DNA from 3 places in the Microbacterium sp. NPDC090225 genome. Region 3 is predicted to be linked to each of the others. Evidence: predicted binding sites of a transcription regulator. Region 3 holds the regulator's gene; each other region holds the start of a gene.
What was found. The regulator HrcA, encoded in region 3, represses chaperone genes, less so after heat shock. The targets are predictions, from matches to a motif close to TTNGCACTCGNNNNNNNCGAGTGCNAA.
Positions count from the first base shown of each region.

Region 1 (9,668 bases), on a different contig from region 3:
CACCCGTCGGCCGACACCGACCTCCCGTGGACGGCGGTTCCTCCCCGTCGTCCACGGGAACGCAGAACGCCCCCGGCCGAAGCCGGGGGCGTTCTGCCATGCGCGATGGATCAGAAGTCCATGCCACCCGACGGGTCGCCGACCGGAGCGGACGCCTTCTCGGGCTTGTCGGCCACGACGGCCTCGGTGGTGAGGAACAGCGCGGCGATCGACGCGGCGTTCTGCAGCGCGGAGCGCGTCACCTTCGCCGGGTCGATGATGCCGGCGCCGAACATGTCGACGTACTCGCCCGTGGCGGCGTTGAGGCCCTGGCCCGCGGGGAGCTCGGAGACCTTGTTCGCCACGACGCCCGGCTCGAGACCGGCGTTCAGCGCGATCTGCTTCAGCGGAGCCTCGATCGCCACGCGGACGATGTTCGCACCGGTCGCCTCGTCGCCCGTGAGCGACAGAGCGTCGAGAGCCTTGGTGCCCGACTGGATGAGCGCGACGCCACCACCGGGGACGATGCCCTCCTCGACGGCTGCCTTCGCGTTGCGGACGGCGTCTTCGATGCGGTGCTTGCGCTCCTTGAGCTCGACCTCGGTAGCCGCGCCCGCCTTGATGACGGCGACGCCACCGGCGAGCTTCGCCAGGCGCTCCTGCAGCTTCTCGCGGTCGTAGTCGCTGTCGGTGTTCTCGATCTCGCGGCGGATCTGCGTCACGCGACCCTCGATCTGCTCGGCCTCGCCGGCACCCTCGACGATCGTGGTCTCGTCCTTGGTGACGATGACCTTGCGTGCACGACCCAGCAGGTCGAGCGTGGCGTTCTCGAGCTTCAGGCCGACCTCTTCGGTGATGACCTGACCACCGGTGAGGATCGCGATGTCCTGCAGCTGCGCCTTGCGACGGTCGCCGAAGCCGGGAGCCTTGACGGCGACCGACTTGAAGATGCCCTTGAGCTTGTTGAGCACGAGAGTCGCGAGAGCCTCGCCCTCGACGTCCTCGGCGATGATGACGAGCTCCTTGCCGTCCTGGATCACCTTGTCGACGATGGGCAGGAGGTCCTTGATGTTGGAGACCTTCTGGTTCGCGATCAGGATGTAGGGGTCTTCGAAGACCGCTTCCTGACGGTCGGGGTCCGTGACGAAGTACGGGTTCAGGTAGCCCTTGTCGAAGCGCATGCCCTCGGTGAGCTCGAGCTCGGTGCCGAAGGTCTGCGACTCCTCGACGGTGACCACACCCTCCTTGCCGACCTTGTCGATCGCCTCGGCGATGAGCTCGCCGATCGCGGGGTCAGCGGCGGAGATGGATGCCGTGGCGGCGATCTGCTCCTTCGACTCGATCTCCTTGGCGCTGGCGAGCAGCTCCTCGGTGATCGCGGCAACGGCCTTCTCGATGCCCCGCTTGAGCGAGATCGGGTCGGCGCCGGCTGCGACGTTGCGCAGGCCCTCGCGGACCAAAGCCTGAGCGAGGACCGTGGCGGTGGTGGTTCCGTCACCGGCGACGTCGTCGGTCTTCTTGGCGACCTCCTTGACGAGCTCCGCGCCGATCTTCTCGTACGGGTCGTCCAGCTCAATCTCCTTGGCGATGGACACACCGTCGTTCGTGATCGTGGGGGCGCCCCACTTCTTCTCGAGCACGACGTTGCGGCCACGCGGACCGAGGGTCACCTTGACGGCGTCGGCGAGGATGTTGAGGCCGCGCTCGAGGCCGCGGCGGGCCTCCTCATCGAAAGCAATGATCTTTGCCATGAGTTTTTTCGTCCCTCCTGGACGTAGACGTTGGGTTTAGCACTCAGAGTGAGAGAGTGCTAACGCCATTCTGGCACTCGACCCCTGCGAGTGCAAGCCGCGGACGGAGGGTGCCCGACGCGTCTCAGGGAGCGGGCGTCTCGGCAGAAGTCTCGGGAGCCGTGGCGGAGCGATCGAGACCGACGACGATCGTGAGCTGCTTCGCCTCGCCGTCGTTCAGGTCGGCGTAGAAGTCGCTCTGCTCGATCTCCGCTCCCCCGATGAGATCGGCGACACCGAGCGCGGCGAGACGATCGGCCTCGTCGACGTAGTACACGGTCGTGGTCTCGAAGTCCTGGCTGCCGCTGTCACTCGCATACACGGTGGTGAACCCGGCGTTCAGCAACGTCTCGCGCATCTGCTCGTCGAGTCCCTCATCGGGCGTCGCGTTGAGGATCGTGACTTCGAACGTCGTGTCGAGCACACCCGTCTCGACGGGAGTCGGCTCGGCGGTCGGCACCGCTTCGGGGAAGAGGTCGATGCGACCCATCACCACCAGCGAGCCGAAGATGCCGACGATGATGAGCACGAGGGCGGCGACGAACGACCACAGCAGCACCACCCAACCGTTCATGCCCGGCGCTTCGGCGCGGTGCGCCCCGACGCGGCCGGATGAGCGGGGGACGTCGTCGAAACGATCACGGGTGGGCTTGGACACCCCACGATGCTATCCGAGAGCGCGGTCAGCCCACGAAACCGGGGGTGCGTGCCGAACGACGCACGACGCGCGCATCGCGCAGACGGCGCAACCGGCGGATCAGCATCGGATCGAACTCGAGCGCGGCATCCGACTCGATGAGCCGGCCGAGGAGCTGGTAGTAGCGCGCCGCACTCATACCCAGCTGCGCCCGGATGGCCTCTTCCTTTGCACCGCCGTGCCGGGGCCAGACCGTCTCCAGCGCGAGGATCGCGCGGTCGCGCTCCGTGAGGTCACCGATCATGTGCCCAGATTAGGGCGCGCACGGTGACTCGGCGCCGCGCCACTCCCACCATGCGCCGAGCGGGTCGGCCGCAGCGCGCACCCGGCCGTCGAGCGCGACGGCGAACCCGGGCCACACGTCGGCGTCGATCGGCGGCTCCCAGACGTCGAGGAGTCCGGGTGGATCGATCGTGACCCACCGCGCCGGCAGAGCCCGGATGCGGTCGACCAGGGCCGAGCGGGCCGCGCGCGGGATATGCACGAGCACGCCGGGAGTGGTGATCACGAGAGTCGCCCCGACCGGCGCTCGGGCGACGAGAGCATCAAGGCGTTCGAGTGCATCGCCGGCGACGAGCAGCGGCGGATCGGCGGCAGCGATGTCGAGCGCCGCCGCGATCCGCTGCTCGCGGCCGCTCTCCCCCGGCCACACGAGCCCCTGCAACCACCGACGGTCGTCGACATCGCGCGCATCGAGCGGCGCGAGATCGATCCCTGCGCGCCACACGATCTCGGGTAGCCGCAGCTCGGGAAGCTCACCCTCGACCCGGCTGTCGAGCACGACCGGCGAGACCCCGTCGGGCGGGTCGAGCGCCACCCGCACCTCGCCGTCGGGCCCGATGAAGCGGTACGAGTAGCGATCCGGGTACAGGCAGAGACCCGCGGATGCCCCGATCTCGAGCAGCGCTATCGGTCCGTCGATCTCCGACAGCACCGGGAGGAGCGCCGCGAGGCGGAGCGGTTCGTTGGTCTGCAGCGATCGCGCGGTGCACTCGGCGACGACGGCATCCGCAGTGCGGAGCACGAACTCCCGCCACACGGGGTATCCGTCGAGCGACGCCCCGAGCAGGCGGGTCACCGCGAAGACCAGCGGCGGCTGACGCCGGTTCTCGGGGATGCGCGCGAGCACGTCCTGCACCGGGCCGTCGCCGGCGACGCCCGCCGCCCACTCCGCGTACAGCGCGCTGCGACCGGGCGCCTCCTTCTCGGCGAAGCGCGCGTAGCGCTCGCGAACAGCATCCGTCATCCCTCCATTGTGGATGCACGCAGCCCGGCGCCCCGCGACAGGGGAGAATGGAGAGGACCCCAGGAGGACTCATGTCGTACAGCGTGGAAAAGACCGAAGACGAGTGGCGCAAGGAGCTCGGCGACGACCAGTACGCCGTGCTGCGCCAGGCGGCGACCGAGCGCGCCTGGACCGGCGAGCTGCTCGACGAGGGACGCGCCGGCCTCTACACCTGCGGCGCATGCGGCGCCGAGCTCTTCCAGAGCGGCACGAAGTTCGACTCCGGCTGCGGCTGGCCGAGCTTCTACGAGTCGATCCGCCCCGAGGCCGTCGAGCTCATCGAGGACACCTCGCTCGGCATGGTCCGCACCGAAGTGCGGTGCGCGACGTGCGGATCGCACCTGGGCCATGTCTTCCCCGACGGCTTCGGCACCCCGACCGGCGACCGCTACTGCATGAACTCGCTGGCGATGAACTTCACTCCCGAGGCCCCCGAGGCGTGAGCGCGCTCGACGCCGTCCGCTCGCGGCAGTCTTGGTCGAAGGTCACCGAGGAGGCGCCCTCCCGCGAGGAGCTCCTTCCGCTGATCGCCGCCGCCGGGCGCGTGGCCGACCATTCGTCGCTGCGGCCGTGGCGACTGATCGAGCTGCGCGGTGACGACCGGCTCGCCCTGGGCGCCGCGATCGCGAAGGCCGAGGGCGAGAAGAAGCCGTCGACCAAGCCGCTGCGCGCGTCGCTGCTGATCGCGGTGGTCGGCAGCTATCGCACGAACCACAAGGTGCCGGTGTGGGAGCAGGAGGCGGTCGCCTCCGGTGTCGCGCACACGCTGAGCCTGCTGCTCGACGAAGCCGGGTGGGGCGTGTTCTGGCGCACCGGCGGATACACCCGGTCGAAGGCGGTCGCGCGGGCGCACGGACTGGCGAAGAACGAGGTGCTGCTGGGGTGGCTCTACGTCGGCGACAAGCCGGCGAAGTCACCGGGGCGGCGTACGCCCGTCGATGCCGATGCACTGCTGACGCGGATGCCGTCGGACGGCGCGACCACGGACGACAAGTCCGCGAAGAAGAACGCGACGAAGAAAAAGAAGAAAGCGAAGTAGTCAGCGCCGACGGCGCACGACCGCCACGAGCACGGATGCCGCGGCGATCGCCACCATCGTGACGATCTGCCAGCTCGCGGGCCCCGCCTCGGTGGGCCAGATCAGGTCGATCGCGACCGCAGCGACGAGCTGCCCCAGCACCGAGCCGAGTCCGAGCAGCAGCACGCCGGTGTGTGCCACGAGGAACGCCCCGAGGAAGATGTAGACGACGCCGAGGAAGCCGCCCGTGTACAGCCACGGCTCGGCGGGCAGCGCGTGCGGCGCTCCCTGAGCGGCGACGCTGATCGCGGCGGCGACGGCGAGCACGAGGGTCCCGGCGATGAAGCTCGTCATGGTCGCCACCATCGGCGACGACACGCGCTGCGCCAGCCGCCCGTTGACGGCCTGCTGCCAGGCGATGCCCACTCCGGCGGCGAACGGGAGCACGAGCATCCACAGCGGAGCGGTGCGCAGCACGTCACCGCCCAGGGAGACCCCGACGGCCACCAGCGCGAGCGCGGCACCGGCGACGCGTCCCATGGTGACGGCCACGACGCCCGCAGGACCGAAGCCGATCCGGTCGAGCACGAGCCCGTGCAGGGTCTGGCCCGCGACCACGCCCACGGTGAACAGCGAGACCCCGAGCACGGCGGCGGTGAGCCCCTGCGTAGAAACGGTGAGGGCGCCGCAGGCGCCGCCGAGGAGCATCCACGGCGGGATCTTCCTCCCTCGGATGCCGCCGACGAGCCTGCCCATGCCCGCGCGCCCGGACGGGAGCGAGGCGACGATGACGGCCAGGACGGCCGTGCCGACGGCGAACGAGACGAGGCCGGCGACGACGCCATCGCCCAGACGGATACCGAGGACGCCGTTGATGCGCGCCTGGATCGCGGTCATGACGCCGATCGCCACGGCGCCGCCGATCGCGAGCGGCGCGGGGAGCGAACGGGTCGGAGTCACTCGTTTCACGGTACCGGATTCGCCCTCGCGCCCCTGACGGATGTCGGTGGCCCGGACTAGCCTGTGGGCATGTGCGCGAGCTATGGACTGGATCCCCGATTCACCGACGCCGAGCTGCTGGCCGAGGCCGACGCCGACGTGCTCGACGGCCTGCGCCAGTGGGCGCAGCAGAACGCGGGTGAGACCCTGCGCCCGACCGGCAAGAACCTCCGCAACCTCAATCCCGTGGTCGTCGATGCCGACGGCCAGACCGCGCTGGAGCCCGCGTGGTGGGGATTCCTCGTGAACGGCGAACCCGCGAAGTTCCCCTCGATCAACACCCGCTCCGAGCGTCTGCAGGAGCGCCCCGGCTCGCTCAAGACCCGCGCGCTGGTGCCGGCGACCGGCTGGTTCGAGATGAAGAAGCCCGAGCGCGTGTGGCACGAGTTCGGCATGGGCGGGGGCACCCTGTTCGGCATGGCGGCCGTCACGCAGCGCGGCCGCACCGCTGACGGCGAATGGTTCACCTGCTACTCGATCGTGATGCGCCCCGCGCCCGCCCATCTCGTCGACGTGCACGACCGCATGCCGGTCCTCATCCCGACCGCCTTCGCCCACGAATGGCTCACCGCCCAGGGCGATCGCGAGCTCATCGACGAGGCGCTGCTCGCGGCGGCATCCCTCGACGATCGCGTCGCCGTCACGGCGCGATCCGACGACAAGGGCTCGGATCGGCTGTTCTGACGATGGATGCCGATGCCCTCACCGCCACGGCGGCCGAACGCGCCGAAGAACTGCCCGGTGCCGAGCTGACGAACCCCTTCGGACCGGAGTGGGACGTCTACAAGGTGCGCGGACGTGTCTTTCTCCTGCTCCCCCTCGACGGCACGGGCCGGGTGACCGTCAAGTCGCATCCCGACGACGCGGTCGCGCTGCGCGAGACGTTCGCCGACATCGTTCCGGGCTATCACATGAACAAGAGGCACTGGATCTCGCTGCGCCCGGGTCCCTCGCTCGAACCGGGGCTCGTGACCGAGCTGGTCACCGAGTCGTACCTGCTGGTCGTCGAGAAGCTGCCCCGTGCGCAGCGGCCCGTCGATCCCGAGCTTTTCGCGAGACCCGCCCCCGAGATCCAGGGGTCCTAGATCCAGCCCTTGTCCCGGGCGATGCGGGCCGCCTGTGCACGGTTCTCGGTCGCCGTCTTCCCGATCGCGGACGACAGATGGTTGCGCACCGTCCCGGCCGACAGGAACACCTCGGCGGCGATCTGCGCGATCGCGCGCCCGTCGGCCGACAGCCGCAGCACCTGCTGTTCTCGCTCGCTCAGCGGGTTGGCGCCCTCGAACAGTGAGGCCTCGGCGAGCGCGGGATCCACGACGCGGAGCCCCTGGTGCACCCGTCGTACGGCGTGGGCGAGCTGGGCGGCCGGGGTGTCCTTGGCGATGAAGCCGCTCGCCCCGGCGTCCAGAGCCTGACGCAGATACCCCGGGCGCGCGAAGGTCGTCACGATCAGCACGCGCGTCGACGGACTCACCTCGCACACCGCGCGCGTCGCGGCGACGCCGTCGATGCCGGGCATCTGGATGTCCATCAGGCACACGTCGGGCTGCGCCTGCGCGGCCCTGTCCGCCGCCTCGGCACCGTCGGCGGCTTCGGCGACGACCGTCAGATCGTCCTCGAGCTCGAGCAGCGCACCCATCGCGCCCCGCACGAGGGCCTGATCGTCGACGAGCAACAGCCGGATCGGATCGCTCACCAGGTCACGCTCACTCTCGTCCCGCCCGTCGGGGCATCCTCCACGGCGAGCACGGCACCGGCCGCCGCGGCGCGTTCGGCCATGCCCCGCAGGCCGTTGCCCGCGGGTCCGCGAGCGCCGCGTCCGTCGTCCTCGATGGCCATCACCCCGGGAGCCATCGTGATCCGCACCCGTCGGGCCTCCGCGTGGCGCAGGATGTTCGTGGTCGATTCCCTCACGATCCACCCGGCGGGCAGGGCCTGCGCGGGCGACAGCGCCGACGGGTCGCCCTCGACGTCGACGTGCAGTCCCGCCGACTCGAGTGCGACCGTGCTCGCGTCGATCTGTTCCGCCAGCGCGACGCTGCGGATGCCGGTGACGGTGCTGCGCACGCCGGCGATCGCCTCACCCGTGAGGTGCACGATCTGCACGAGCTCGGCCTTCGCACGCTCGGGGTCCTGGTCGACGAGACGTTCGGCGAGCTCGGCCTTGAGCTTCACGGCCGTGAGGGTGTGCCCGAGCAGGTCGTGCACGTCGCGGGCGATCGACGTGCGCTCCTCGCTGGTGGCGAGATCCATCCGCACCTTGTCGGCGTCGACCGAGCGCGAGATCAACCAGGTGTTCACGGTGTTCACGACCGCGATGAGCAGCACGATGACGAGGATCTGGAAGTGGTCGCCGAACCGCCCCGTCGCGACGATCGTCGTCGCGGCGATCGCGATGCCCGCGAGGGTCGTCACCCAGTGCCAGACACCCCGCAGTCCGTAGCTGGCGTAAGACATGAGGTACGGCAGGAAGCTGAGGGCGTTCGTCTCGATCGCCGGGATCGTCGCGAGCGCGCACGCGATCTGCACCCAGAACAGCGTGCGCACGATCGGGCGCGGTCGTCCCCACGACGAGCGCATCCCGATGACGAATCCGATCACGTACACGGTGGCGAATGCCACGAGTCCCGCCCATCCGAGCACGACCCATCCGCTCGCGGCATCCGAGGCGAGCAGCGCCAGCACCGGGTAGACGAGGAAGACCATCCAGACGACGGCCATCAACCATCCCCAGCGCTCCCAGGGGCCGGTGTGCGCCGGGGTCGCGGCAGCCTCGGTGGTCATCGGCCCAGCCTAACGACGGCTGCGCGAGCGCATCACGCCGAGACGCACGAGCGCGGCGAACAGCACGGCCCAGACGACGACGTTCAGCAGCACGGCCCAGAGCGGGTCGGCCCCACCCGCCACGAGGGTGCCGTCGGTGGCCGGCCAGCGCACCAGCGCGACGTAGCCGTACATCGGGGTCCACTTCGCGATGTCGAGCATCACGCCGTCGAGCGGGATGAAGACGTTCCCGAAGAAACCGAAGAAGGTGATCGAGATCGACGCGAGAGCGGCGGCCGAGTCGGAGTTGAAGGCGAGGCCGACGCCGAGTCCGAACAGTCCGTAGATCAGGCCGAGCCCCAGGGTGATCCCCGCGGCAGCGAACCAGCGCCAGGTGTCGGATGCCTCGGCACCCGTCGCGAGGCCGGCGGCATAGACGAAGACCACGGCGAGGGCCGAGAACGACACCGCGGCGAGCACCTTGGTCACCGCGTATCCCGCGGTCGAGAGCGGGGTGAGCGCGAGCTGACGCCCCCACCCCTGTCCGACCTCGGAGGCGGCGAGCGAGCACAGCGAGCTCATCGCGGTGGCCGTGCCGTACGCCCCCATCGACACCATCACGTAGAACGAGACGTTCGCCTGGCCCACGCTCTGCGAGGCGTAGGACATGCTCGCGCCGAAGAGCAGATACATGGCCACCGGCATCGCCAGGGTGAAGGCGAGCGTGTACGGGTTGCGGATCTGCCGCACGAGTTCGGTGCGGTACAGCGCGGGGGCGACGAGCGTGGTCATGACGGGTCCTCCGTGAGCGAGGTGAAGGCGGATTCGAGGGTGGGAGCGGTGATCTCGAGATCGCAGGCACCGAGCGACAGCAGCCGTCCGGCGAGCAGATCGGATGCCTCGGCGCGCACCGTGAGCCGATCGGCGTCGTTCGACACCTCGGCGACGGAGGCGTCGGCGCGGAGTTCCGCGGCGAGCGCAGCGATCCCGCCGGGGATCGTCGCCGAGACGATGCGGCCGCCCAGTGACGCGCGCAGGCGGGCGGTGGCGCCATCGGCGACCACACGGCCGTGATTCATGACGATCGTGCGCCGCGCGAACTGCTCGGCCTCTTCGAGGTAGTGGGTGGCGAACACG
Region 1 covers NZ_JBIVYS010000002.1:273,804-283,471, reverse strand. Annotated here, with positions in the region: gene groL (chaperonin GroEL) at 111-1,730, opposite strand; gene ACIQTT_RS15285 (LytR C-terminal domain-containing protein) at 1,855-2,427, opposite strand; gene ACIQTT_RS15280 (DUF3263 domain-containing protein) at 2,453-2,710, opposite strand; gene ACIQTT_RS15275 (DUF2332 family protein) at 2,720-3,712, opposite strand; gene msrB (peptide-methionine (R)-S-oxide reductase MsrB) at 3,784-4,194, shown strand; gene ACIQTT_RS15265 (nitroreductase family protein) at 4,191-4,790, shown strand; gene ACIQTT_RS15260 (DMT family transporter) at 4,791-5,729, opposite strand; gene ACIQTT_RS15255 (SOS response-associated peptidase family protein) at 5,799-6,452, shown strand; gene ACIQTT_RS15250 (MmcQ/YjbR family DNA-binding protein) at 6,455-6,853, shown strand; gene ACIQTT_RS15245 (response regulator) at 6,850-7,464, opposite strand; gene ACIQTT_RS15240 (sensor histidine kinase) at 7,461-8,552, opposite strand; gene ACIQTT_RS15235 (ABC transporter permease) at 8,562-9,323, opposite strand; gene ACIQTT_RS15230 (ABC transporter ATP-binding protein) at 9,320-9,668, opposite strand, start outside.
Region 1: the regulator HrcA is predicted to act here: its motif matches at 1,767-1,793, upstream of groL (chaperonin GroEL).

Region 2 (9,668 bases), 1.1 Mb from region 3:
CCGGTCGAGAGTCGGGCGATGGGTCGCTGGGCGCTCGTGCTCGGGCTGACCGCGACGGTCTACAGCCTGGGGTGGCTCGTCTGGGCCGGCATGCAGTTCGAGAGACTGGGCTGACGCCGGATGCTCGACGCCGAGGAAGCCGTCGAACTGCGCGCCCTGCAGGCGCGCGCGTACGGGCGCGAGGGTGCACTGACCACCGAGGAGAGCCGGCGACTCGCGGAGTTGAACGCGAAGCGCGCAGAAGCCCCGTCTGAAGTGGAACGCGTTCGACCGGAGAGCGACGAGACACCGCGCGAGGAAGCAGTCGCTCTGCGAGGCGACCAGGGGCGGACGGCGTCGACGGCCCTCGGGGCGACATCGGCCCCCGCACCGCCTCCGGCGTCGGCTCGCCGGCCGCGCTGGCCGCTGATCGCCGCTGCTCTTCTCATCGTCTTCGCGCTGGGCGCGACCGCCGGATGGGTGCTGACGCGCCCGTCGGAGCACGAGGTGGACCTCACTCCGGCGCAGGCGGCATGGCAGCAGGAACTCATCGACGGTGGCGAGTACGACGCTGGATCGATCCGAGCGATGGCGGTCGAGGACGGCATGGTGGTTTGGGCGGCCACGCAGAGTCGGGGACTGACGACGTGTCTCGTGCTGGGGGACGCCGAGGAACGCGTGCCCTCGTGCATCTCGACGGAGATCGTGCGATCGTCGGGGTTCGATACGGTGCGCACCGTCGATGTCGATGGGGAGCTCAAAAGGCAGGTGTCCGCGCAGGTCTTCCTCACTCCCGATAACGCTCCCGCCGTCGTCGTCGGCAGTTTCCTCTTCGCTCCGCCCGACGAATTCGGCGCGTCGTACGGAAGCGACGAGGAAGAAGCCTTCGCCGAGGCGCTGGTGGAGCATGGGTTGGAACGCACCAGCATCTGGATCGTCGGCTACGACGGCGAGACGCCGATCTGGACGGGGATCAAAACGTCGACCGGGCAGACCTGCGTCGCCTACGACTCGTCCGACCCGGAGCCGTTCTTGTTCTGCGAGGAGTTCGCGTCGGCGGGTAGTGCAGCACAGCGCGGGCTCGGCTTCGATCACGTCGATCCCGAGACCGGCGATTCTTCCTTCATCCAGTTCACTTTCGGAGATGGCCCGTCCTACCTCCAGATCACGCGGGAGCACGCATCAGGAGACGCGGAGTGAGCGCCGAGGACGAGTTGCGCGCCCTGCAGGCGCGGGCGTACGGGCGCGAAGGTGGTCTCGACGCGCAGGATGCGGAGCGTCTCGAGGAGCTCATGCGGGGGGCGGAGTCCGGAGCGGAAACGCCTCCGCCGCGGCCTGCACCGCGCCGCCCTCGCTGGGCGGTTCTCGCTGCCGTTCTCGCCGTCGGCATCGTGCTCGGAGCGACGGGGAGTTGGGCCGTACTCGCCCTCGGAAGGGCGGAGGCGCCGCTTCTCTCCGCCGAACAGCAGGGGTGGCAGGATGTCGCCTTCGCCGAGGACGGGTTCGACGCGGGTTCGGCGAAGCCGCACGCCGTCGTCAACGACGTGGTCACCTGGACCGCGACCAAGGGCGGCGGCGAGTGGACGTGCCTCGTGCTCGGACACGCGGAGCACACGGTGGCGGCGTGCAACCCGACGGACCTCGTCCGCGAGGCCGGCCTCTCCGCCTCGCTCACGACCGGGGAGGAGCCTGGCGAGCGTACGCGCGTCGCCGCAGATCTCGATTACACCGCGAGCGGAGAGCCATCGATCCGGGCCACGGCCACCGATCGAGCGCTCGAGCCGGGTGCCGGCCCCTGGTCGGCGGATGAATCTCAGGTTGTCGACAATCTCGTCGCTCACGGACTCGACCGCAGCAGCCTGCGGATCGTCGGCCGCGACGGATCGGTTCCGCTGTGGGTCGGGGAGAACGCGCAGACCGCGGAGACCTGTCTGATCGTCGGTGGTGCGGGGGAGCCGGAGATGATGTGCGATGAGTTGGGCCAGGGCGAGCGAAAAGGATTGAGCCTGGCCGCACGCGCGGCCGACGGTGGAATGAACGCCACCTATGGCTACGCGATCGACGCGGGCGGGGAGTCGCTCGTCGTGACACGTCAGCAGGCAGGCGGCGGGCCCGGATGAGCGATCTCGACGAACTGCGCTCACTGCAGAGCAAGGCGTACGGGCGCGAGGGCGGGCTGACGCACATCGAAGCGGCACGTCTGCGCGAGCTGCAGGAGGCACGATCGTGGGCGGCCCTGCCGGCTGTCGCCCCCGAGGTGATGGAGAGCGGCTCCGCGGCATCCGTGTCGGCGCCGGCCGCGGCATCCGATCGTCCGCCCGACAGCCTGCCGACCCTCGAGGAGTCCCTCGGACTCGACACGGGCGAAGAAGAGGCGGATGCCACGGATACCGCCACCACCGACGCGCGAGAACCGGACGCGGCTCCGGCGATGCGCACGGTGCTGCGGAGGCACTGGCGGTTCGCGACGGTCTCGTCGGTGCTGCTGCTCGCGCTGGGTCTCGGGATCGGCTGGGTCGTCTTCGCGCCGCCGTCCGATGCGATCGCGCTGACCGCGGAGCAGCAGGAGCGGCGTGCGCTCCTCGAAGACGAATCCGACTTCGATCCCGGCACGCTGCGCGCGGTCGGGCAGGATGACGATTCGGGCGCCATCGTCTGGCTCGGCACCAAGGGCGAGGGGGATCTGACCTGCGCCGTCATCGACGTCGACGAGGCGACGCAATCGCAGTGCCAGCGCACGTCGGACTTCGAGGACTTCGGCATCAACGTCTCGGTCATGCGCCCCGGCGAGAGCGTCGACGAGGTGACCGCGACCTTCACGACGGTCAACGCCTACATCGTGCTCGCCACCGATGGACAGCCGATCGCATCGATGCAGCAGTGGGACTCGTCGTCGTCGATCCTCGCCCAGTTCGTCGGTGACGAACGCACGCGGGCCGAGGAACTGGTCGCGCAGGGCTTCGAGATGAACCTGAGCGTCGTCGGGTACTTCCAGGAGAAGCCGGTGTGGATGGCGAACCGATACGGCGAGACGGTCGAGCCCGAGACCTGCCTGATCGTGGATGCCGCACAGCTGGACGCGGTCTGCCTGCCGTCCACGACGGCGATCGATGTCGGTCTGTCCTCCTTCGTCTCGGACGACGGATCGGGGTCCGGCCCCGGCTCGGCGCTCACCCTCGCCTTCACCGCCAGTCAGACGCCCTACCTGACGATCACCGCCGTCGGAGCGGGCTGAACCTCACTCGGCGGAGGAGACCCGGTCGGCGAGGATCGCGCGGCGCTGGTCTCCGACCCGCACCAGGATCAGCGTGGCCGCGGCACCACCGCGCAGCGTGAGCTTCTTGCGGAACTGCGCCGGGTCGATATCGACCCCGCGCTTCTTGATTTCCAGCGTGCCGATGTCATTGGCCTTGAGTACGGCATTGATCGCCTTCGGGTTCGCGGCCATCGTCTCGCGCACGCGGAAGGACTGCACGAACGGGCTGGTCAGCGCGGCGTCCGAGGTCAGATAGGCGATCTTCTCGTCGAGCATGCCGCCATCGAGGCTGCGAGCGACGTCGCCGATCAGACGCGCGCGGATGACCGCCCCGTCGGGTTCGTGCAGGAAGGCGCCGAGCGGGCGCACCTCGGCGTCGACGGCGTCGGCTCCGGCTGTGAGCTCGTACGAGCGCTCGCCGCGGATCACGAGCGCGGCGCGTCGCACGCCCTCACGAGCCAGGGCGCCGGTCCACAGTACGAGTTCGACGACACTGCCGTCGGCACTCACCCATTGCGCCTCGGCATCGGGGGGTAGCGCATCGCGATCGTGCGCGGGGCCGAGCTTGATCCCGGTCGGTACACGGGAGGCGAGTGCGAAGGCCCAGTCGAGCGAGGGCGAGTAGTCGTCGGGGGAGACACGGCGGGTCTCGCTGTGCCCGGCCGTGCGCCGCGCGGGGTCCATCCACACCGCGTCGCGGCCGTCGAGATCCGTGCTCTCGGCGGTGCCGTGCTGCACGGTCGCGTTCTCGCCGAAGGGCGCGAGGTTGTACGCCGCGATCGCTGCGGTGACCGGATCGGCGTCGACCGCGAGCACGTCGAGACCGGCGCCGGCGAACGCGAGAGCATCGCCGCCGATGCCGGAGCCGAGATCGGCGATTCGCTTCAGTCCGGCGCTACGCACGCGCTGCGCATGACGAGCGGCGACCCCGAGACGCGTAGCCTGTTCGAGGCCCGCGCGGGTGAACAGCATCCGCTCGGCGAACGGTCCGAACTTGGCTCCCGCCTTCGCGCGCAGGTGCGCTTGGCCGACCACGGCCGAGACGAGTTCGGGGGAGTGGCCGTCGACCCGCAACCGAGACACGGCGCGGGCGACCTCGTCGGTCGACTCGACCGTGCCGAGCGCATCCAGCAGCTCCAGCCCGACGGGGGTCAGCAGTGCTTGCAGCTCAGACATCTCCACCCGCACAGCCTACGCGGGCGGTGGGCGCTGGCACTCGCGTTGCATGAGTGCCAGCGGAGCGCCTACACTGGCGTTAGCACTCTCGGGTTGAGAGTGCGAACAAGTCTTTCGTGTCAGCGTCAAGAAAGAAGAGGTAGACCGTGTCGGTTTCCATCAAGCCGCTCGAGGACCGCATCGTCATCAAGCAGGTCGAGGCCGAGCAGACCACCGCGAGTGGCCTGGTCATCCCCGACACCGCCAAGGAGAAGCCCCAGGAGGGCGAGGTCGTGGCGGTCGGCCCCGGTCGCATCGACGACAACGGCAACCGTGTTCCGCTCGACGTCGCCGTCGGCGACCGCGTGCTCTACAGCAAGTACGGCGGCACCGAGGTCAAGTTCGGTGCGGACGAGTTCCTCGTCCTGTCGGCTCGCGACGTCCTGGCGGTCGTCGTCCGCTGATCCAGCGTGCCTGAGAAGGGGCCCGGATGCTTCGGCATCCGGGCCCCTTCTGCGTTCAGTGCGCGGCGGGGTCGTCGTCGTGCCCACGACGTCGGAGCCACGACGGTCGGGGAAGTCGCAGGGCACGCGCCGCGGAGGTGAGGCGCGATCCGATCTTCCACGACGTGCTCGTCTCGATCTCGTGCAGTCGGGCGCGTGCCTGAGCGAGCTCCGTCTGCGCGGCGCGGCGGGCGCGACGCTGCTCGTCACGATCACCCGCGAGCCGGAGTGCTTCGGCGGCTCGCTCCTTGCCGGAGCGAACCGCCTCGGCATGCTCGTGTTCGAGTCGCATGGCCGCGATCTGGAGCTGCGCGACCTCATCGATGCGGATGGCGAGTGCGTCGTTCTCCGACGCGTTGTCCGCGTCCGTGAAGACCGCCAGGGCGTCGACCACGCTCGTCCGCGCGGAGTCCGCGAGGGTTGCGGCATGCGCGGCATCCGGCTCGCGTTCGAGCGCTGCGGTCACGGCGGCAGGGAGGGTCGAAGGCTCGATGCCGAACGGGAAGTCCGCGTCCCAGGTCTCGGCGTAGACGTCGACCTTCGGCTTGGCGATGCTGAGCCTCTTGGTCCCGTAGGCGCACGCGAGGATGCGGCCGTGCAACGAGCTGCCGATCCAGAGGGAGGCCGTGGCGATCTCGCGCACGCGGTCGTCGATCGAGCGTGCGTCGCTGAGAGCGATGTCCCAGTCCGGGCGCTCGGTCGAGACCCGGTCGATGAGCTCGCGGTACAGCTCGATCGAATCGTGCGCGGGCGCGGAGCCGGCGACGAAGAGCCGGAGCGGGCGATCTCCGAGCTCCGAGCAACCGACGATGGCGGAGGTCCAGGCTTCGATGCCGTACGTGCGGATGTGTCCTTCCGAGAGCTGGATGAGCACGGCCCGGTTGCGCGGCGCATCGATCGGCAGAACGGACGCGATCGTGTGGACGAGATCGGGCGCGAGCCGGTGGGGGATACCGAGCCGGTCGAGCAGCGCCGAGGATTTCGGGTCGCGGACCGAGATGTAGTGCGCTTCGCGCAGGGCGCTCGTGGCGACGGCCGCACGCCAGGGAGTGAGGCCACCGATTCCCGAGACGCCCACGGAGTTGAGCACCAGGCGTGCCGCGCGGTTGCGCGGGAAGGCGCTCGGCCGCGGCACGTACGGCGATTCCATCCGCGCGTTCATGACCTCGTCCAGCAGTACGTCCTGCTCGGACGCGTCGAGCGAGGAGAACCGCTCCCACTCGTCGTCATCGACGGCTGTCCGGTAGACGTACTCGCGTTGCGTGGAGCCGACCTCGCCACCGACGGTCCAGATGCCCGTGGTGGCCTTCTCGGTGAGGGTCGTGCCGGTCGCGGTGATCTGCCGCCCGAGGAGAGCGGTCATGTCGACGGCGATCGGGGCGGTGTACTCGACATCGACGACCTCGCGCGCGAAGTGGTCGGCGACGACGAGAAAGAGCAGATCGCCGAGATTGTCGCGTTCGTAGGCGCCGCACGCGACGACCAGGGGGAGCGTGTGCGGGGGCACGGCACGTCCTTCGGGATACCGCCGCCGTCGGGTGCGGAGGCGGGGCTGTCCGCGACGGGAAACCGCGGAATCGCGAGGGCTCAGGCGACGCCGATCAGTATACCGATCGGCGTTTTCGGGCCGCAGGAGTGAAGTGCGGCATCCGCCACCCGGCATCCGATTCCTGCCAAACCTCCGCCCAGGCGCCTGAACCGCCAGTGGACGCGCGCCGCGGGCATAGGGTTGTCCGGTGAGTCCCGTCCCCCGCGCTTCGTCGAGCCAGACCTCCGGAGTCGCCTACGCGGGCGGTGCCTACCTGCTCTGGGGCGTGCTGCCGTTGTACTTCCTGCTCCTGGTGCCGACGGGGCCCTGGGAGGTCGTCGCCTGGCGGGTGCTGCTGTCGTTCGTCTTCTGCCTCGTGCTCCTCACCGTCATGCGGGGCTGGACGGCGTTCCTGGCGATCATCCGGCGGCCGAAGCTCCTCGCGTGGACGGCCCTCGCGGGTCTGCTCATCTACGTCAACTGGCAGGTGTTCCTGATCGGGACCCTGACGGGGAACGTCGTCGAAACGAGCCTCGGGTACTTCATCAACCCGATCACCACGGTGCTCCTGGGTGTGTTCGTTCTGCGCGAGCGGATCCGCCGGCTCCAATGGGCGGCCATCGCGATCGCCTCCGTCGCCGTCGTCGTGATCATCGTGGCCCACGGCGAGTTCCCGTGGATCGCGCTCTCGCTCACGGCATCCTTCGGTCTGTACGGCCTCATCAAGAAACAGATCGGTCCGGCGGTGGATGCCGTCAGCGGTCTGACCCTCGAGTCCTTCTGGCTGATCCCGATCGCCGTCGTGCAGCTCATCCTGGTGGCTCAGACCCCGGCGGGCCTCACGATGGGCGCGAACGGCGGATGGCACGCGGTGCTGCTGGCCTGCGCCGGGATCGCGACGGCCGTGCCCCTGCTGCTGTTCGCTGCCGGTGCGCGCCGGATCGATCTCACCGTCATCGGGATGATCCAGTTCATCACCCCGGTGATGCAGTTCGTCATCGGCGTCGTCTTCCTCCACGAACCCATGCCGGCCGAACGCTGGGCCGGTTTCGTGATCGTCTGGATCGCGATCGTCGTGTTCGTCGTCGACCTGCTGCTCGCCGCGCGACGAGGGCGAAGGACCGCTCCCACGCCCATCGTCTGAAACCGGTATTCCACCGCGTAGCGGATCGTTAACGCACCGAAACACTTGCGACCCCTACGGAGCGCTTCTGCGCCCTAGGGTTAGAGCACTCGACTGTGGTCACGTCCACTCTCAGTTACGCAAGGGAGCATTATGAAGGCACTGAAGGGTTCGCGCACCGCGAAGATCTTCGCAGGCATTGCGCTTGTCAGCGCGTCTGCCCTCGTCATCGCGGGTTGCAGCAGCACCCCGTCCGATGACTCGTCCGACGGCGGCGCGCCCGCCACCGATCTCACCCTCAAGCTCGGGTCTCTGCTGCCCAAGACGGGTTCGCTGGCGTTCCTGGGGCCGCCCATGGAGTCCGGCGTCGGACTCGCGGTCGAGGAGGTCAACGCGGCCGAGGCCGGCATCACCATCGACCTCACCGCTGAGGACGAGGGCGACACCGACACCAAGGCGTACGAGACGTCGATCGAGAAGCTGCGCAACGCCGACGTCAGCGCGATCGTCGGTGCGGCCGCCTCCGGCGTCTCGAAGCTGGTGCTCGACGGAAACGTGAGCGCGGGGATCCTCCAGATCTCGGCCTCGAACACGTCGCCCGACTTCACCTCCTGGGACGACGACGGACTCTACTTCCGCACCGCACCCAGCGACCTGCTGCAGGGCGAGGTGCTCGGCAACCTGATCGCCGAGGACGGTGCCAAGACGCTCGGCATCATCTACCAGAACGACGCCTACGGCACCGGCCTGAACGACGCTCTCACCACGACGTTCGAGGGCACCGGCGGCGAGGTCGTCGCGTCGGTCTCGTACAACGTCGGCGATTCGTCGTTCGACGCGCAGGTCGAGTCGATCAAGGCGCAGAACCCCGACGCCGTCGCGATCGTGTCGTTCGAGCAGTTCAAGACGATCGCCCCGCTGCTGGTCAACGCCGGCATCTCGGCCGACAAGTTCTACATGGTCGACGGAAACCTGTCCGACTACGGTGACGAGGTCGGAGTCTCGCTCGAGGGTGCGCAGGGCACGAAGGCGGGCCCCGCGCTCGAGGACGACTTCACGGATCGTCTGCAGGCGTCGTGGACGGCTGCCGGCAACCCCGAGGTCAAGGACTTCACCTACGCGGCCGAAGCCTACGACGCCGTGATCCTGGTGGCGCTCGCGTCGCTCGCGGCGGGTTCGACCGAGGGCGCCGACATCGCGGCCAAGATGCAGGAGGTCTCGGGTGGTTCCGGCGACGGTGAGAAGTGCACCAGCTTCGCCGAGTGCGCCGAGATCATCAACGGCGGCGGAACGGCCGACTACGACGGCTACTCCGGCGACGTGACGTTCGACGAGAACGGCGACCCGCAGGGCGCCACGATCGGCATCTACAAGTACGTTGCAGGCAACACCATCGAGCGCACCAACTGATCGCACCGATGAGTTGATCGACCGATCACTCGGAAGGCCCCGGATGCTCGCATCCGGGGCCTTCCCCGTGCGCTCGAGCATCGGCCGTGAACGGCGAGCGCATGCAGAAGGGGCGGGATGCTTCACGCATCCCGCCCCTTCTGGTACGGCTCAGGCGACGTCGTCGGCGAGAGTACCGAGGTACAGCCCGATGACCTTCGGGTCGTTCAGCAGCTCGCGTCCGGTGCCCTCGTACGCGTCCTTGCCCTGGTCGAGCACGTAGCCGCGGTCGCAGATCTGCAGGCAGCGACGGGCGTTCTGCTCGACCATGATCGTCGTGACGCCCGCCTTGTTGATGTCGGAGACGCGGATGAACGCGTCGTCCTGGCGCACGGGGGAGAGGCCGGCCGAAGGCTCGTCGAGCAGCAGCACCGACGGGTCCATCATGAGCGCGCGCGACATCGCGACCATCTGCCGCTCGCCGCCCGAGAGCGACCCGGCGCGCTGCTTGAGCCGCTTGCCGAGTTCGGCGAAGATGCTCGTGACGAACTCGAGACGCTCCGCGTAGATCTTGGGGTTCTGAAAGAGCCCCATCTGCAGGTTCTCCTCGATCGACAGCGAGGGGAAGACGTTGTTCGTCTGCGGCACGAAGGCCACACCGCGCTTCACGAGCTTGTCGGCCTTGAGTCCCACGATGCTCTCGCCGTTGAGCGTGATCTCGCCGTCGCGCACGTT
Region 2 covers NZ_JBIVYS010000001.1:1,306,747-1,316,414, reverse strand. Annotated here, with positions in the region: gene ACIQTT_RS06325 (hypothetical protein) at 1-114, shown strand, start outside; gene ACIQTT_RS06320 (hypothetical protein) at 121-1,179, shown strand; gene ACIQTT_RS06315 (hypothetical protein) at 1,176-2,099, shown strand; gene ACIQTT_RS06310 (hypothetical protein) at 2,096-3,214, shown strand; gene ACIQTT_RS06305 (SAM-dependent methyltransferase) at 3,218-4,417, opposite strand; gene groES (co-chaperone GroES) at 4,558-4,854, shown strand; gene ACIQTT_RS06295 (polysaccharide pyruvyl transferase family protein) at 4,910-6,400, opposite strand; gene rarD (EamA family transporter RarD) at 6,630-7,565, shown strand; gene ACIQTT_RS06285 (ABC transporter substrate-binding protein) at 7,698-8,954, shown strand; gene ACIQTT_RS06280 (ABC transporter ATP-binding protein) at 9,105-9,668, opposite strand, start outside.
Region 2: the regulator HrcA is predicted to act here: its motif matches at 4,445-4,471, upstream of groES (co-chaperone GroES).

Region 3 (9,668 bases):
GTCGATGTCGCCGAGCACGCGCGTCACCATGCGCAGACCGGACGAACCCTGCGGGAGGTCGACCTGGGTGATATCGCCGGTGACGACCATCTTCGTGCCGAAGCCGAGACGGGTCAGGAACATCTTCATCTGCTCGGGGGTGGTGTTCTGCGCCTCGTCGAGCACAACGAACGAGTCGTTGAGCGTGCGACCGCGCATGTAGGCGAGAGGGGCGACCTCGATCGTTCCCGTCGCCATGAGGCGCGGCACGATCTCGGGGTCCATCATCTCGTTGAGCGCGTCGTAGAGCGGTCGCAGGTACGGGTCGATCTTGTCGGTCAGGGTTCCGGGCAGGAAGCCCAGGCGCTCGCCCGCCTCGACGGCGGGGCGGGTCAGGATGATCCGCGTGACCTCCTTGCGCTGCAGGGCCTGCACCGCTTTGGCCATCGCCAGGTAGGTCTTGCCCGTTCCCGCGGGACCGATGCCGAAGACGATCGTGTTCTCCTCGATCGCGTCGACGTACTCCTTCTGGCCGAGGGTCTTCGGGCGGATGACCTTGCCGCGGGTCGACAGGATCGCCTCGCCGAGCACCTCGCTCGGACGCGGACCCCCGTCACGCAGCATCCGGGCGGAACTGCTGACGTCACTCGGCGCGAGATCGGCGCCGCCCCGGGTCATCTGGAGAAGCTCCTCGACGAGCGTCTTCGCCGCGGCGACCGCCGACGTCGAACCGCTCAGCGTGATCTCGTTGCCGCGCACGAGCACCTGCACATCGTGGTGCTCCTTCTCGAGCATCCGCAGGAGCCGGTCCTGCGGACCGAGCAATTGCACCATCGCGACGCCGTCGGCGTAGATCTTCTCGACGGAGTCCGGAACGGATGCTCCGCTGCGGCGTTCCGGGATCTCTGGGCTCTGATCGTGGTTGTCAGGCACCGACACTCTTCTCGGTCAGTCCCCCGCCCAGCACGTGGGCGTGGACGTGGAACACGGTCTGTCCGGCGTTCGCGCCGGAGTTGAAGACGAGGCGGTAATCGCCGTCGTCGGTGTGCTGCGCGGCGAGCTCCTTCGCGAAGGAGACCATCTCGGCGAGCAGCGTCGGGTCGCCCGCCGCGACCTCGGCGACGTCGCGGTACTCCGCGGTCTTCGGGATCACCAGGAGGTGGACCGGCGCCTGAGGCGCGATGTCACGGATGGCGAACACGCGCTCGGTCTCACCGACGACCTCTGCGGGGATCTCACCATTCAGGATGCGCGTGAAGATCGAGGGGTCGCTCATGTTCCCAGTCTAGCGGCGGGGTCCGACGGCGCGGCGGCGCGCTCACCAGCGACGGAGGGCGACGGAGAGCACCGCGATCGCCGCGGGACCCGCCGTGGAGGTGCGCAGCACCGTGTCGCCCAGGAGCACCCGCTCGGCTCCGGCGGCGGTCAGCCGCGCGAGCTCGTCGTCCGACACGCCGCCCTCGGGCCCGACGACCAGCACGATGTCGCGGTCGTCCGCGATGATCTCCGACAGCCGGGTCGTCGCCGACGGGTCGAGGATCAGCACGCGCTCGGCGCTCGCACGCTCCACCAGCTCTGCCGTGCTGGCGGGAGCCGAGACGTCCGGGACCCACGGCCGGTGAGCCTGCTTGGCCGCCTCGCGAACGATCGTCGCCCACCGCTCACGGCCCTTCACGGCCTTCGGCCCCTCCCAGCGGGAGACGCTCCGGCTCGCCTGCCAGGGCACGACCTCATCGACGCCCAGCTCGCACGCGGCCTGGACGGCGAGCTCGTCGCGGTCGCCCTTCGCCAGCGCCTGGGCGAGGACGATGCGCGGGGTCGGAGACGGATGCACGGCACGATCGGAGATCCGCACGTCCACGCGCGTGGGAGCGACCTCCTCCGCGACGCCCTGGAGCCAGACGCCCCGGCCGTCACCGATCGTGACCTGCTCCCCCATCCGGAGGCGGCGGACGACCGCGGCATGCTTCGCCTCGGCGCCGGTCAGCGACACGAGGTCGCCGGCTTCGGCATCCGATGATGTGTCGACGAGGAAGTGCAGCGCCATGACTCAGTGCGCGCGGAAACGGTCGCGGAGCTTGGAGAAGAGACCCTGCTGGAACTGCGCGAGCTGCGGGCCCGGAGCCTTCGCCTTCTTCGCGAAGTCCTCGATGAGCGCCCGCTGCGCGGAGTCGAGCTTGGTCGGGGTGAGCACCTGCACGCCCACGCGCAGGTCGCCCCGCTGCGAACCGCGCAGCGGTGTGATGCCGCGTCCCTTGATCGTGAGCACGTCGCCGGACTGCACGCCCGCACGCACCTCGAGGTCCACCGCACCGTCGAGACCCTGGATCGAGGTCTCGGTGCCGAGGATCGCATCGGTCATCGACACCTCGAGCGTCGCGAGCAGATCGTCGCCGTCACGGCTGAACGCCGCGTGCGGGTTGACCGTGACCTCGACGTACAGGTCGCCGTTCGGGCCGCCGGCCTTGCCGACCTCACCGGAGCCCGGCAGCTGCAGGCGCAGACCGGTCTCGACACCGGCGGGGATGTCGAGCGAGACGGTGCGACGGGAGCGCACGCGCCCCTGACCACCGCAGGTACCGCACGGGTATGGGATGGTCGTGCCGTAGCCCTCGCACGTGCCGCAGGGCTGCGAGGTGACGACGTTGCCGAGCAGGCTGCGCACGGTGCGCTGCACGTGACCGGACCCGCCGCAGATGTCGCACGTGACGGGCGACGTGCCCTCCTGGCAGCAGGAGCCCTGGCACGTCTCGCACAGCACCGCGGTGTCGACCTCGATGTCCCGATGGGCGCCGAAGACGACGTCGCCGAGGTCGAGGGTGACCCGCACCAGCGCGTCCTGGCCGCGCTCGCGGCGGGAGCGCGGGCGCGCACGCCCTCCGCCCTGCCCTGCCCCGAAGAACGTCTCGAAGATGTCGCCGAAGCCGCCGAACCCGCCGCCGAAGTTCCCGGCGGCGCCGTCTCCCCCGCCCATGTCGTAGCGGCGGCGGGAGTCGTCGTCGCTGAGCACGTCGTACGCGTGCGTGACGAGCTTGAACTTCTCTGCGGCGTCCTCGCCCGGATTCACATCCGGGTGCAGCTGACGCGCGAGGCGCCGATACGCCTTCTTGATCTCGTCGGTGGAAGCGTCCCGGGACACCCCGAGAACCTCATAGTGGTCCGCCACGATCGCCTTTCTGCGTTGTTCTTCGTCGACGGCCGCTCAGCGGCTCGTCTCGTCTTCGTCGAGCATCCGCGTCAGGTAGCGGGCCACGGCCCGCGCCGCCGCGAGATTGCTCGGATAGTCCATGCGCGTCGGGCCCATCACGCCGACCCGCGCCATGCCGCTGGGGGCGGCGTAGTTGCTCGCGACGATCGACGCCTCGCCCAGACCGAACGGGGCGTTCTCGGTGCCGATACTGGCCGCGAGGCCGTGCTCGTCGGTGACCATCTCGCTCATGAGCCGCAGGAGCGTCACCTGCTCCTCGATCGCCTCGAGCAGCGGATGGATGCTTCCGCGGAAGTCCTGCTCTCGACGCGCGAGTGTCGCGGCCCCCGCCATCACCAGACGTTCCTGACGGAAGGTGCCCAGCTCGTCGACGATCACGGTGGCGAGAGCCCGCAGCGCAGCATCGCCCGGTGCGGCCTCGGGCGCCGCCAGCAGCGTCTGCAGACGCTCGGCCGCGTCGCTGACCGCCTGCCCGGTGAGCAGAGCGGAGAGGCGTGCGCGCAACATGATCGTGTCGCCCTCGTCGATCTCGATCGGCAGCGGGGCCATCCTCTGGGAGACACCGCCGGCGTCGGTGACGAGCACGACGAGCATGCGGGTCGGAGCCAGCGGCACGAGTTCGATGTGCGTGAGGTGCGCACGGGCGAACGACGGGTACTGCGCGAGGGCGACCTGACCGGTCAGCTGGGTCAGCACCCGCACGGTGCGCACCATCAGGTCGTCGAGATCGCTCGGCGTGGCCAGGAACGACTCGATCGCCGTCCGCTGGGCGGACGAGAGCGGGCGCAACTGGGCGAGGTGGTTGACGAAGACGCGATAGCCCTTGTCGGTGGGCACGCGGCCCGACGACGTGTGCGGCGCGGTGATGAGCTCCTCGTCCTCGAGGAGCGCCATGTCGTTGCGGATGGTGGCCGCCGACACTCCGAAGGAGTGTCGGTCCACGATGGAACGGCTGCCGACGGGTTCGTGGGTCTCGACGTAGTCCTGCACGATCGCGCGGAGAACCTGGAGTCCTCGCTCTGTGACCATCACCCTTCCCTTCCGTTGGCACTCGGACGTTCAGAGTGCCAATCCTACCCCGCCCGCGGCTCCTCTCGTCGGAGGTCGGGGCTGCGTCCTAGGATGACGACCATGACCGCCCCCACCGTCGAGCTGTCCGCCGGAATCGTCGAGGGATCGAGCGAGGGCGGGGTGTCCCGGTTCCTCGGCATCCCCTACGCCGCCCCTCCCCTCGGCGAGAACCGGTTCCGGGAACCGCGGCCGGCGACTCCGTGGACCGGCGTGCGTCCCGCCACGGTTTTCGGGCCCACGGCCCCGCAGTCGCCGTATCCCGGCGCGATCGGCGAGCTGCTCGGATCGGTCAGGATCGACGGTGACGACATCCTGACCGCCAACGTCTGGGCGCCGACGGATGCCGAGCGCGCCCCGGTGCTGCTGTGGATCCACGGCGGAGCGCTCGAGCGCGGCACCGCGGCGCTTCCGCTCTACGACGGGGCCGGCTTCGCGGCGGCGGGGATCGTCTTCGTGTCGATCAACTACCGCCTCGGCTCGGAGGGTTTCTCGGTGCTCGACGACGCCCCGCGCAATCTCGGCCTCCGGGACGCGGCCGCAGCTCTCGAGTGGGTGCATCGCGAGATCGGCGCGTTCGGCGGCGACCCCGCACGCATCACCCTCATGGGCGAATCGGCCGGAGGCGCGATCGTCGCGGGCCTTCTCGCGCGCGACGACTCCCGCGCCCTCGTCGCGCGCGCGATCATCGAGTCCGGCCCGTTGGAGGCGCAGCCGCCGCAGAAGGCGGGGCGGGTGACCGCGGCTCTCGCGAAGCAGCTCGGCATCCGCGCCGATCGTGCGTCGTTCGCGTCCGTCCCTCCCGAGAAGCTGCTCGAGGCGCGTCGCGCGCAGTCCGCGGGTTCGTCGCCGCTGGGCGGAGCGCCGGGGTTCCAATTCGCGATCGATCCGGACAGCCTTCCGCGCTCGCCTCACGAGGTCCTGCCGACCATCGACACGCCGCTGCTCATCGGCAGCAACACCGATGAGTACCGGCTCTGGTTCACACCCGAGACCCTCGCCGAGATCCGCCCGCTCAAGCTCTTCATCGCCCGTCTGGCCCTGGGAATCCCGCGCCGAGCCGTATCGGAGTACCGGAAGGCGTTCCCGAAGGCCTCCACCGGCGAGATCTTCGGACAGCTGGCGACCGACGTGATGCTGCGCGCGCCACTCTCGCGCGCGGCGCGCGCCCGCCCCGCGCTCACCTTCGTCTACGAGTTCGCGTGGCCGAGCCCGGTGCGCGATCTGCGTGCCGCACACGCTCTCGAGCTCGGATTCGTCTTCGATCGTCTGGCGGATGCCGAGGCGCAGCGCCTCGCGGGCGCCGACGCACCCCAGGCTCTCGCCGACGAGATGCACGCCGCCTGGATCTCGTTCGTCACGACAGGTTCACCCGGCTGGGCGGCATACGGCGCCGACCGCACGGCACGGGTGTTCGACGCGACGAGCGGCACGCTCCCCCAGCGCCGCACCGCTGGAATGGATCTTCTCCCGACCCGGAGCTGACGAGGTTCGCTGCGCGTCAGTCGGTGAGCTCGCGGACGACCGCGTCGGCCAGGAGCCGTCCGCGCAGCGTCAGCTGCACCCGCCCCTGCACGGCGGCGCGGGCGTCGACGAGCCCGTCGGCGATGAACCCCGCGACGTTCGCACGGTTGCCCGCGGGCAGGTCGGCCACGGCGATGCCCTCGACGAGGCGGCTCTGCAGGAGCACCCGTTCGAGCATCCGCGCGCCCTCGTCGGGACGCTCGGTGCCGGCGGCCGGAGAATCGGATGCAGAGAGCCGCTGCGCGTAGGCCGCCGGATGCTTGACGTTCCACCAGCGGAGTCCGGCCACGTGGCTGTGCGCCCCCGGCCCGAAGCCCCACCAGTCGCTCCCCCGCCAGTAGGCGAGGTTGTGACGCGAGCGCTGCGCGTCGCTGCGCGCCCAGTTGCTCACCTCGTACCACTCGAAGCCCGCGGCGGCGAGACGGCGATCGGCGAGCTCGTACATGTCGGCCTGCAGGTCGTCGTCGGGCGTCGGCACCTCGCCGCGTCGGATCTGACGGGCGAGCTTCGTGCCGTCCTCGATGATGAGCGCGTACGCCGAGATGTGGTCGGACTCGAGTTCGAGGGCGGCGTCCAGCGACGCCTCCCAGTCGGCGAGCGACTCGCCCGGCGCACCGTAGATGAGATCGACGCTGACCGCGAGCCCCGCGTCCTTCGCGGCGGCGACGGCCGTGCGCACGTTGTCGGGATCATGCGTGCGGTCGAGAGCGGCGAGCACGTGCGGCACCGCCGACTGCATACCGATCGAGAGACGCGTCACCCCGGCATCCGCGAGCGTGCGGGCGACCTCGGGCGTGACGGTGTCGGGGTTCGCCTCGACCGTGACCTCCGCGCCCTCGGCGAGACCGAAAGCCGAGACTGCGGCGCCCAGCATCCGCGCGAGGTCGCCCGCCGGGAGCAGAGTGGGCGTTCCCCCGCCGAAGAAGACCGTGTCCATCGGGCGCAGCGCACCCGCCTCATCCAGTACGTGTCGCGCGAGGTCGATCTCGGCGAGGAGCGTGGAGGCGTAGTCCTCCTGACGGGCGCCGCGTAATTCGCTCGAGGTGTAGGTGTTGAAGTCGCAGTATCCGCACCGCACCCGGCAGAACGGGATGTGGAGGTACGCCGAGAAGGGCACCGAAGGATCGATCGGCAGATCGGCCGGCAGGCGGCCGTCGGACGGTGCGGGATCGCCGAGAGGAAGGGGCCCCGCCATCAGAGGGGGGTCGCGTAGAGCGGGGAGATCGCCCGGAGGTAGCGGGCGAAGAGCTCGCGGCGGCGGCGCTTCACGAGCGGCGGCACCGTGCGGTAGAGCAGGGAGTTGGGGGCGTCGAACGCGCGCACCGTGAACCAGACCTCGTCGTTGTCCTCGCGCCAGTCGACGTCGAAGGACTCCTCGCCGCTGACGACGGATCCGCCGACCGTGCCGAGCACGAAACCGATGCGGCGGGCCTCCTCGGTGACCGAGATCACGCGCAGCTCGGCATCCGCCCGCATCCCCGACAGCCGACCGCGCACGCGCAGCGTCATCCCCGGGCCGACGAAGGGAGTTCCCTCGGCGTCGTAGCGGGGCTCGACGTCGCGCTTGCTCGGCGCGATGGGGTTACCCTCGGCATCGAAGCTCACACCCGCGTACGCCGGGCCCGGTGCCGGGCGCACGTCTTCGATCACGAGTCCGGCCGCGCGCTGCGCCGTCCACGACAGCAGAGCTTCGCCGGCCGTCTGGAAACGCTCCGCTCCGGAGCCGATCCGCCAGGATTCCTCCGCCGGGAAGCTGCGCTCCGGCGGGTACTGCATCAGATCGGGCGCGTGGGTGGCACCCACGGCCGCATAGTCCACCGTGTCGTCTCGGAAGTTCCCGCGCCGCATGACATCCAGCCTACTGGCGGTTGCCTGGACGAACACCCCACTCGCGCGCCTCGGCGGCGACGATGCGGGTGTACCGCGCGTGGGTGCGGCGCTGGATCAGTCTCAGCGCGGGCGACAGCAGCCACCACACGATGGTCGCGGGGCGCGAGATCGAACGAGCGGTGAACACGCCGTCGTCGAGCGCGAACGACTCCTCTCCGTAGATCGGATGCCCCGGGCGCGTCTCGTACCCGAAACCCCGCTCATCCGCCCACACGACCCGGATCGGTTCGGAGAACCGGATGCCGAGCACGCGCTTGGCCAGCACGCCCTCCTGCCCGGTGAACGGTGCCGTGCGTGGACCGTCGAAACCCGCCCGCCGCTTGAACTCCCAGGAGCGGATCAGCGCACGAACGGCATCCTGGCCCTCCGGAGCGACCCGGATGCTGCGCTCGGAAAGGCGCATCCCCGCCGGGACGTCGACGATCGGATGCCGCGTCATCCCGCGCGTGTACGGCGGGAGCGCCATCGTTACTTCTTGTCCTTGCCCTCGACGTCGCCCGAGAGCGCGGCGATGAACGCCTCCTGGGGGACCTCGACGCGGCCGACCATCTTCATGCGCTTCTTGCCCTCCTTCTGCTTCTCGAGGAGCTTGCGCTTACGGGTGATGTCACCGCCGTAGCACTTGGCGAGCACGTCCTTGCGGATGGCGCGGATGGTCTCGCGAGCGATGATGCGTGCACCGATCGCCGCCTGGATCGGCACCTCGAACTGCTGGCGAGGGATGAGCTTGCGCAGACGCTCGGCCATCATCGTGCCGTAGGCGTAGGCCTTGTCGCGGTGGACGATCGAGCTGAATGCGTCGACCTTCTCGCCCTGGAGCAGGATGTCGACCTTGACGAGGTCGGCCTCCTGCTGACCGGCGGGCTCGTAGTCGAGCGAGGCATAGCCCTGCGTCTTGGACTTGAGCTGGTCGAAGAAGTCGAAGACGATCTCCCCGAGCGGCATCATGTAGCGCAGCTCGACGCGCTCCTCCGAGAAGTACTCCATGCCGAGCAGCGAGCCGCGACGCGACTGGCAGAGCTCCATGACCGTGCCCACGTAGTCCTTCGGGAGCAGGATCGCGGTCTTGACGATCGGTTCCGACACGGAGCCGATGCGGCCGTCGGGGTACTCGCTCGGGTTCGTGACCGTGACCGTCTCGCCGGTGTCGGAGGTCAGCACCTCATAGATCACGCTCGGTGCCGTTGTGATGAGATCGAGTCCGAACTCGCGCGAGAGCCGCTCGGTGATGATCTCGAGGTGCAGCAGGCCGAGGAAGCCGCAGCGGAAACCGAACCCGAGGGCCACCGAGGTCTCCGGCTCGTACTGCAGGGAGGCATCCGAGAGCTTGAGCTTGTCGAGGGCTTCGCGGAGTTCGGCGTAGTCGCTGCCGTCGATGGGATAGATACCCGAGAAGACCATGGGCTTGGGGTCGGTGTATCCGGCCAGAGCGTCGGTCGCGGGCTTGCGCGCCGACGTGACGGTGTCGCCCACCTTCGACAGACGCACGTCCTTCACGCCTGTGATGAGGTACCCCACTTCGCCGACGCCGAGTCCCTTGGTCGGGATCGGCTCGGGGCTCGAGACACCGACCTCGAGCGCCTCGTGGTTCGCGCCGGTCGACATCATCTGGATGCGCTCGCGCGGCGACAGGCTGCCGTCGACCATGCGGACATAGGTGACGACGCCGCGGTAGGCGTCGTAGACCGAGTCGAAGATCATCGCGCGCGCCGGAGCATCCGCGTCACCCACCGGAGCGGGGATCTCCTTAACGAGTCGATCGAGCAGCGCCTCGACACCGACGCCGGTCTTGCCGGAGACGCGGAGGACGTCCTCCGGCTTGCCGCCGATGAGCGACGCGAGCTCCTTGGCGTACTTGTCGGGATCGGCGGCCGGGAGGTCGATCTTGTTCAGCACCGGGATGATGTGCAGATCGTTCTCGAGCGCGAGGTAGAGGTTCGCGAGGGTCTGCGCCTCGATGCCCTGCGCCGCGTCGACGAGCAGGATCGCTCCCTCGCAC
Region 3 covers NZ_JBIVYS010000001.1:220,083-229,750, reverse strand. Annotated here, with positions in the region: gene ACIQTT_RS01080 (PhoH family protein) at 1-813, opposite strand, end outside; gene ACIQTT_RS01075 (histidine triad nucleotide-binding protein) at 905-1,255, opposite strand; gene ACIQTT_RS01070 (16S rRNA (uracil(1498)-N(3))-methyltransferase) at 1,298-2,026, opposite strand; gene dnaJ (molecular chaperone DnaJ) at 2,030-3,145, opposite strand; gene hrcA (heat-inducible transcriptional repressor HrcA) at 3,182-4,216, opposite strand; gene ACIQTT_RS01055 (carboxylesterase/lipase family protein) at 4,319-5,740, shown strand; gene hemW (radical SAM family heme chaperone HemW) at 5,757-6,974, opposite strand; gene ACIQTT_RS01045 (DUF1990 family protein) at 6,974-7,627, opposite strand; gene ACIQTT_RS01040 (DUF1990 family protein) at 7,638-8,135, opposite strand; gene lepA (translation elongation factor 4) at 8,138-9,668, opposite strand, start outside.